Regions from separate parts of the Xanthobacter variabilis genome, predicted to be linked through region 1. Evidence: riboswitches for the same ligand, from Rfam matches in the RefSeq annotation. Region 1 holds a riboswitch; the other holds the start of a gene.
What was found. A riboswitch is a leader RNA that binds a small molecule or an ion and turns the genes downstream of it on or off. The one in region 1 is predicted to bind cobalamin.

Region 1 (4,027 bases):
CGTTGACGATGGCGACAGGGCGCAGCGCCGCCAGCCGCGCTTCCAGCCACGCCCCCGTCCTCTCCGCCTTCAGAGAGGGGGCGAACAGGCCCAGCACATGGAAGCCGCGCGCGCGCAGGGCCGCGAAGAGTGCTTCCACGGGTGCCAGATCGTCCGCCACCAGATAGGCGCGGTAGAACACCACGACCACCAGCGGCATGGGCGCTGGCCCGTCCTCGGGAGCGGGTGGCTTGTCGTCGCGCTCCACACCCTTCTCTGGCGTCCAGGTGCCGAAGTCCGGCACCGTCTTGCTGCCGGGCACGGGCGGAGCATAGAGCCCGGCAGCGAGCGCCAGCTGCGCCAGGGCGGCCTGGGCCGCCACCGCGCCGCCGGCATCGCACAGCTCCGCTAGCCGCTTCAGGGTCGAGGGCGGCACGGTGGACATGGCATCGAGCCGCGCGTCCGGCCGCCCATCGGCCGGCAAGACGGCGAGCGCGATGCCCTTCGCGCGCGCGAGAGCCTCGATCTGGCTCAGGCCGTAGGGCCAATAGGGTTGGCCGCCGATGAGGCGGATCAGGATGCCCCGCGCGCCGCTGAGCGTGCGCTCCACATAAGTGTCGACGGAGAGGGGATGGCGCAGGGCCGCGATGTTGGCGAGCCGCAGGGTCGGCATGCCGCCCCCACCATCGCGGTGCCAGCCGGCCGCGAAGGCCCCGAGATCGGAGTCCGAGAAGGACAGCACCACCAGATCCGCCGGGCTCTGGCCGAGGTCGGTGGGCGTCTCGGTCTCTTCCAGACCCCGGCTTTCGCGGAAAACGACGTGCATGGCCTATTCGGCGGCACGTGCGGACGGCACCAGGACGCTGCGGATGGCGCCCGCGTCGATGTCGTCATGCTCGGCGATCACCACCAGCCGCCCGGCGCGGGGCTCGTCCGGTGCCCAGGGCCGGTCATACTGGTGGCGCACCCGCGCGCCCACGGCCTGCACCAGCAGGCGCATGGGCTTGCCGGCCACCGCCGCGTAGCCCTTCACCCGCAGGATGTTCTGCCGGTCCGCCAGCTCCGCGAGGCGCGAGACCAGCTCCGCGGGATCGGCCAGCTCGGGAATGTCGATGACGACGCTGTCGAAATCGTCATGGTCGTGGTCGGCGGCGGTGTCGTGGTGGCTGGGGCGGGCGGCAAGGTCGTCCTCCGCCGCGGCGCCCAGGCCCAGGATCACGCGCGGATCCACCGCCCCCTCCACCACCTCGATGATGGGCAGGGCGCGCGGGGCTTCCGCATGGATGATCGCCTTGGCCTTGGCCACGCCCTCCGCGCCCGCAAGGTCCGCCTTGGTGAGCAGGACGATGTCGGCGCAGGAGATCTGATCCTCGAACACCTCGCTGAGCGGCGTTTCGTGGTCGATGCTGGCGTCAGCCTGCCGCTGGCGGTCCACCGCCGCCACGTCGGGCGCGAACCGGCCGGCGGCCACCGCCTCCGCGTCGGCGAGCGCAATCACGCCATCGACGGTGATGCGCGAGCGGATGTCGGGCCAGTCGAAGGCCTTCACCAGCGGCTTGGGCAGCGCGAGGCCGCTGGTTTCGATGAGGATGTGATCTGGCCGCGGCTCGAGGGCCATCAGCGCCTCGATGGTGGGAATGAACTCATCGGCGACGGTGCAGCAGATGCAGCCATTGGCGAGCTCGATGATGTTTTCCGCCGGGCACTCGGGAATGGCGCAGCCCTTGAGGATCTCGCCATCCACGCCCACGTCGCCGAACTCGTTGACCACCACCGCGAGGCGCCGGCCGCCCGGATTGCGCATGAGATGGCTGATGAGCGTTGTCTTGCCGGAGCCGAGAAAGCCCGTGATGACGGTGACCGGCAGCTTTTCGAGAGTGGCCATGGCGCGCTTGCGTCCCAGATCTGCGAGCCAGAGGGAGCCGGCATTGCGCCTGCATCCCCTATGGCGATGGCAGCGGGGAGCTTGAGGCGGGTGGGCGCGCGCACGCACCCTCCCGACACCGGTGCACCCCGCCGGCTTCGTCGGTTGGAGCTGGCAGGTCTCCCGGCTTGCGGATATCAGACAGGGCCTATCTCGGCCCTCTGGTGGTCACCCGGCCTTCCCGGTCCCAAGGACCAGTGGCGGTGGGTGACCTTCTCCGGTCACGGTCGCGGGGGCGGCTGCGCTTGGGCCGGGGCTTTGGAGCCCTTTTGGCTTGGCGCATTCCCTTTTCATCTGTTTACACAGACACCAGCTTCGGGGGAAATGTGCCCGAACGCCCAACCCTGTCAAGCACGAAGGAGCCGGGCATGGATGACCGCGCCGCTCGCCACAACGCCAAGATGAAAGCCGTCAAGGCCGCGCGTGATGAGCTGATGAAATCCAAGACCGAGGAAAAAGGCTTGGTTATCGTTCACACAGGCGCGGGGAAGGGCAAGTCATCTTCCGGATTCGGCATGGTCCTGCGCTGCATCGCCCATGGCATGCCCTGCGCGGTGGTGCAGTTCATCAAGGGTGATCGCGAGACCGGTGAAAAGACGCTGCTGCGCGAGCGATTCGGCGCGGAATGTCGTTTTTTCGTGTCTGGAGAGGGCTTTACGTGGGAAACCCAGGATCGCGACCGGGACGTGGCCGCCGCCCAGGCGGGGTGGCGCGTTGCCATGGAGCAGATCCTCGACCCGCAAATCCGGTTTGTGCTCCTGGATGAGATCAACATTGCCCTGCGCTATGAATACCTGGACATCGCCGAGGTTGTGGATTTTCTTCTGACCCGGAAGCCGGAGATGACTCACGTCTGCCTCACCGGCCGCAACGCCCGGCCGGAGCTGATCGAAATTGCCGATCTGGTGACGGAAATGACGCTGGTGAAGCATCCCTTCCGCAGCGGGGTGAAGGCACAGATGGGGATCGAGTTCTGATGAACATGGCGGTGGACAAGCCCCGTCCGGCCAGCCCCTGCATCGGCGCCTGCGCCATGGATGAGGCGAGCGGCCAGTGCCGGGGCTGCGCGCGGACGCGAGACGAGATCGCCATTTGGGGCGGCACGGACGAGGCCACCCGCCAGCGCATCTGGGCGGAGCTGCCAGCGCGCGCCGCCGCGATGGGGCTCGCCCTGCGGCGCCTGCCATGGCGCGGAAGCGCGCTTCTTGATCAGGTGGAGCACCGTTTCGCGTCTGCTCAGGGCGCCTTCGTCGCCGGCGTTTTTGGGGCGGTGGCGGAAGTGCTGCGCGATCCGGACGAGCCCTATGAGGCCGCGCGTGACGGGGAGAGCCTGACCCTGCGCACTCCCCGCGCGGCCCTGCGGCTGCAGGCGCCCCCCTACCTCACCGCTTTCGAAATCCCGCGCGGCGCAAACGCGCCTCTTCTCGCCTTCGCGGTGCCCGCCGGGCGGGTGGGGCCGGCGGGCCCGGCCGAGCTGACGGCGCTGGGTCCCGATGGGGATTCGCTGCTGGCGCGTGACGCCGGCGGGGCGCGTTTCGATATCGGCCTCGCGCGCCGCGCGGCGCGCTTTTCCATCCGCTGCGGGCCGGACATCGCTGGCGAGGTCGCCGCCCGGTGCGGTGCGCCCTGGCCCCTGGTGCTCGCCGGCATCGCCCCGCTGGTGCTCGCGCATAGCCCGGTGCGGGTGGTGGAGGCTCCGTGCGTGCGGGCGGAGGTGGATGCGCCCATTCCGCCGCCCGATGGTCGCTCGCCCGAGGGGCCGCACACCCATCTCCTGCCGGAACTCCTGGCCCAGGGGTTGGACGTTCCGCCGGGGCTGTTGCTGCCGAAGGGCTACATCCTGTCGCTTCTTTTCCATCCGGTGTGAGGGGCGAATGGGCCGCTCGGTGATGATCCAGGGCACCGGCAGCAATGTCGGCAAGTCCCTTCTGGTGGCCGGCCTGTGCCGCGCCGCCCGACGGCGCGGCTTGAGCGTCGCGCCCTTCAAGCCGCAGAACATGTCCAACAATGCGGCGGTGACCGCGGACGGGGGCGAGATCGGCCGGGCCCAGGCCCTGCAGGCGCGCGCCTGCGGCCTTCTTCCCCATACGGACATGAACCCGGTTCTGCTGAAGCCCGAGAGTG
Region 2 (4,027 bases), 650 kb from region 1:
CCTGGAGCTGGAGGGCGATCTGGATCGCGACCTGAAGTCCTGGCTCTCTTTCTCGCTTCAGAAGATGGACGAGCTCGGCGTGCTCGCCTCCGCCCTTTCCGGCGAGGGGCACAAGGTGAAGGCCGCGCTTGATGCCTCGGCCGCGGCCGCAGCCGCCCGCCGGGCCTCGCCCAAGGTTCACGATGCCGCCGTTGAGGCACGCGCCGCCGCCGTCTCACCCGCCATGACCCACCGCTTGAGCCCGTTCGTCCAACGCGCCCAGACGCAGAAGCAGCGCTTCGGCCTGCCGCTCTTCCCCACGACGACCATCGGCTCGTTCCCCCAGACCGCCGAGGTCCGCCACGCCCGTTCCGCCCATGCGAAGGGGACGCTGAGCGAGGAGGCCTATGGCCAGTTCCTGCGCGAGGAAACCGCCCGCGCCGTGCGCTGGCAGGAGGAGATCGGCCTCGACGTGCTCGTTCATGGCGAGTTCGAGCGCAACGACATGGTGCAGTATTTCGCCGAGCAATTGTCCGGCTTCGCCTTCACCCGGCATGGATGGGTGCAGAGCTACGGCTCCCGCTGCGTGCGCCCTCCCATCATTTTCGGCGACGTCTCGCGCCCGCGCCCGATGACGGTGGAGTGGTGGCGCTATGCCCAGTCCCTCACATCCAAGCCGGTGAAAGGCATGCTCACCGGGCCCGTGACCATCCTCAACTGGTCGTTCGTGCGCGATGACATCGCGCGCAGCGCCGCCTGCCGGCAGATCGCCCTTGCCATCCGCGACGAGGTCCAGGATCTGGAGGCGGCAGGCGCCGCCATGATCCAGATCGACGAAGCGGCCCTGCGCGAGGGGCTGCCGCTGCGCCGCAGGGCCTGGCGCGCCTATCTCGACTGGGCGGTGGAGGGTTTCCGGCTGTGCTCCTGCGGGGTGCGGGATGAAACGCAGATCCACACCCACATGTGCTATTCGGAGTTCAACGACATCATCAATGCCATCGCCGCAATGGATGCCGATGTGATCTCCATCGAGACCTCGCGCTCGAAGATGGAGCTGCTCGATGCCTTCCGCAGTTACAAATATCCCAATGAGATCGGGCCCGGCGTCTACGACATCCACTCGCCCCGCATCCCGGCCGTGCCGGAGATGACGGACCTTCTGGGCCTCGCCCGCCGGCGGCTCGACGACGGGCAGATCTGGGTCAATCCCGATTGCGGGCTGAAGACCCGCAAGTGGGAGGAGGTGCGCCCCGCCCTGGTCAACATGGTGGCCGCCGCCCGCGCGCTGCGCGCCGAAGGCTGACGTCCACGCAGGAGCGGCCGTCGCGGGCGTGCCACGCCTGCGACGGCCCTCGGCGGAACCGCCCCTCGCGAACAGGGGACATTCCACTCCATATATTGACAGCCGCATGGACCTCGTCGCTACATGTAGCGGTCACGGTCTCTCGACTCGAAAGAGCGAGAGCGAAGAGGGAAGCCGGTGCGATGCCGGCGCTGCCCCCGCAACTGTAAGTGGTGAGCCAAGGTCCATCCATGCCACTGGGCGCAAGCCCGGGAAGGCGGACTTCAGGCGTTGACCCGCAAGCCAGGAGACCTGCCGTGACACAGCTAACGTCCTCGGGCGGGGTGTCCCGGTGGATCGCATTCTTGGCGTCGCGGGCCCGCCCCGCGCCCTTTTGCGACCGCTTGGCCTTTGCCCCCAACCATTTGGGGTTCAAGGCAAATGTCTCTTTCCCTTCAAGCCGGCCCGGCCCTTTCCAAGGCCTTCACTTCCAGTGAACCGCCAGCAGCGCGCGCAGCCGAGCCGGCCTATCAGGTCATCCGCCGCAATGGGGCGGTGACGCCGTTCGATGCCGGCAAAATCGCGGTGGCGCTCACCAAGGCGTTCCTGGCGGTGGAAGGCGGCCATGCAGCCGCCTCGCGCCGGGTGCATGAGATCGTCGCCGAGCTCACCGGGCAGGTGGTGGCCAACCTGACCCGCCGGGCCGATGCGGGGCGCACCTTCCACATCGAGGACATCCAGGACCAGGTGGAACTGGCCCTCATGCGCGGCGAACACCACAAGGTGGCGCGCGCCTATGTGCTCTATCGCGAGGACCGCGCCAGGGAGCGCGCCGCCGCGCAAGGCGCCAGCGCCGGGGCAAGCGCGCCGCAGCTGCACGTGCGCGGCCCCGACGGCGCGCTCTTCCCCCTTGACGCGAAACGGCTGGAAATCCTGGTGCGCGAGGCCTGCGCCGGGCTCGATGGCGTGTCCCCCGCGCCCATTCTCGCGGAGACCCGGCGCAATCTTTACGACGGCATTTCCCATGCGGAACTGGCTCTGGCGCCCATCCTGGCCGCCCGCACGCTGATCGAGACCGAACCGGACTATTCCAAGGTCACGGCCCGCCTGCTCACGGACAGCCTGCGGCGCGAGGCCCTCAGCTTCGTGCACAACCGGCCCGACCAGGCGACCCAGGCGGAGATGGCCGACCGATATGCGGATTACTTCGCCGCTTATGTGAAAGCCGGCATCGCGGCCGACCTCATCGACCCGGAGCTCTGGCAATTTGACCTGCCCCGGCTCGCCGCCGCCCTGAAGCCCGAGCGCGATCTTCAATTCGACTATCTCGGCCTGCAGACCCTTTATGACCGCTACTTTCTCCATGTCGACGGCACGCGCTTCGAGCTGCCCCAGGCCTTCTTCATGCGCGTGGCCATGGGGCTCGCCCTGCGTGAGATCGACCGGGAGGCGCGGGCGATCGAGTTCTATGATCTGCTGTCGTCCTTCGATTTCATGGCCTCCACGCCCACATTGTTCAATGCGGGCACGCCGCGCCCGCAATTGTCGTCCTGCTTCCTCACCACAGTGGCGGACGACCTGGACGGCATCTTCAAGGCCATCCGCGACAATGCCTTGCTCGCCAAATATTCCGGGGGCCTGGGCAATGACTGGACGCAGGTGCGCGGGCTCGGCGCCCATATCAAGGGCACCAATGGCGAGAGCCAGGGCGTCGTGCCATTCCTGAAGGTGGCGAATGATACGGCCATCGCCGTCAACCAGGGCGGCAAGCGCAAGGGCGCGGTGTGCGCTTATCTCGAAACCTGGCACGTGGACATCGAGGAATTCCTCGATCTGCGCAAGAATACCGGCGATGACCGCCGCCGCACCCACGACATGAACACCGCCAACTGGGTGCCGGACCTGTTCATGGAGCGAGTGGAAGCCGGCGCCGACTGGACGCTGTTCTCCCCCGACGAGACGCCGGACCTGCACAACCTTTACGGCAAGCCCTTCAAGGCGGCCTATGAGGCCTATGAAGCCAAGGCGGCGCGCGGGGAAATGCGGGTCTGGCGCCAGGTGAAGGCGGTGGAGCTGTGGCGGCGCATGCTCACCCTGCTGTTCGAGACCGGGCACCCCTGGATCACCTTCAAGGACCCCTGCAACCTGCGCTCGCCGCAGCAGCACGCGGGCGTGGTCCACTCCTCGAACCTGTGCACGGAGATCACCCTCAACACCAGCGCCGACGAGGTGGCCGTGTGCAATCTCGGCTCCGTGAACCTGGCGGCCCACGTGACGCGCGAAGGCCTGGACCTGGACCGGCTCCGGCGCACGGTCGCGACCGCCATGCGGATGCTCGACAATGTCATCGACATCAACTTCTACACCATCCCCGAGGCGCGGCGCTCCAACCTGCGCCATCGGCCGGTGGGGCTCGGCCTGATGGGCTACCAGGATGCGCTGGAACACCAGCGCCTGCCCACAGCCAGCGACGCAGCCCTGGCGTTCGCCGACATCTCCATGGAAGCGCTGAGCTATTTCGCCATTTCCGCGTCCGTGGATCTCGCCGAGGAGCGCGGGCGCTACGCCTCGTTCGAGGGCTCTCTGTGGTCGCAGGGCATCCTGCCCGTGGACAGCCTGGACCTCCTGGCGGCCGCCCGCGACGGGCACATGGAACTCGATCGCTCGGCCCGCCTCGACTGGGCGGGGCTGCGCGAGCGGGTGATGGCGAACGGGATGCGCAATTCCAATGTCATGGCCATCGCCCCCACCGCGACCATCTCCAAC

Region 2: linked by a shared signal. The riboswitch ahead of V5F26_RS11405 (ribonucleoside-diphosphate reductase subunit alpha) and the one ahead of cobW (cobalamin biosynthesis protein CobW) in region 1 are both predicted to bind cobalamin.

What each region holds. Positions count from the first base shown of each region.
Region 1 is NZ_CM195533.1:3,298,768-3,302,794, reverse strand. Features, by position in the region: gene cobN (cobaltochelatase subunit CobN) at 1-805, opposite strand, end outside; gene cobW (cobalamin biosynthesis protein CobW) at 809-1,864, opposite strand; cobalamin riboswitch at 2,000-2,232, opposite strand; gene cobO (cob(I)yrinic acid a,c-diamide adenosyltransferase) at 2,272-2,880, shown strand; gene V5F26_RS14395 (DUF1289 domain-containing protein) at 2,880-3,770, shown strand; gene V5F26_RS14390 (cobyric acid synthase) at 3,778-4,027, shown strand, end outside.
Region 2 is NZ_CM195533.1:2,645,009-2,649,035, reverse strand. Features, by position in the region: gene metE (5-methyltetrahydropteroyltriglutamate--homocysteine S-methyltransferase) at 1-1,282, shown strand, start outside; cobalamin riboswitch at 1,401-1,595, shown strand; gene V5F26_RS11405 (ribonucleoside-diphosphate reductase subunit alpha) at 1,703-4,027, shown strand, end outside.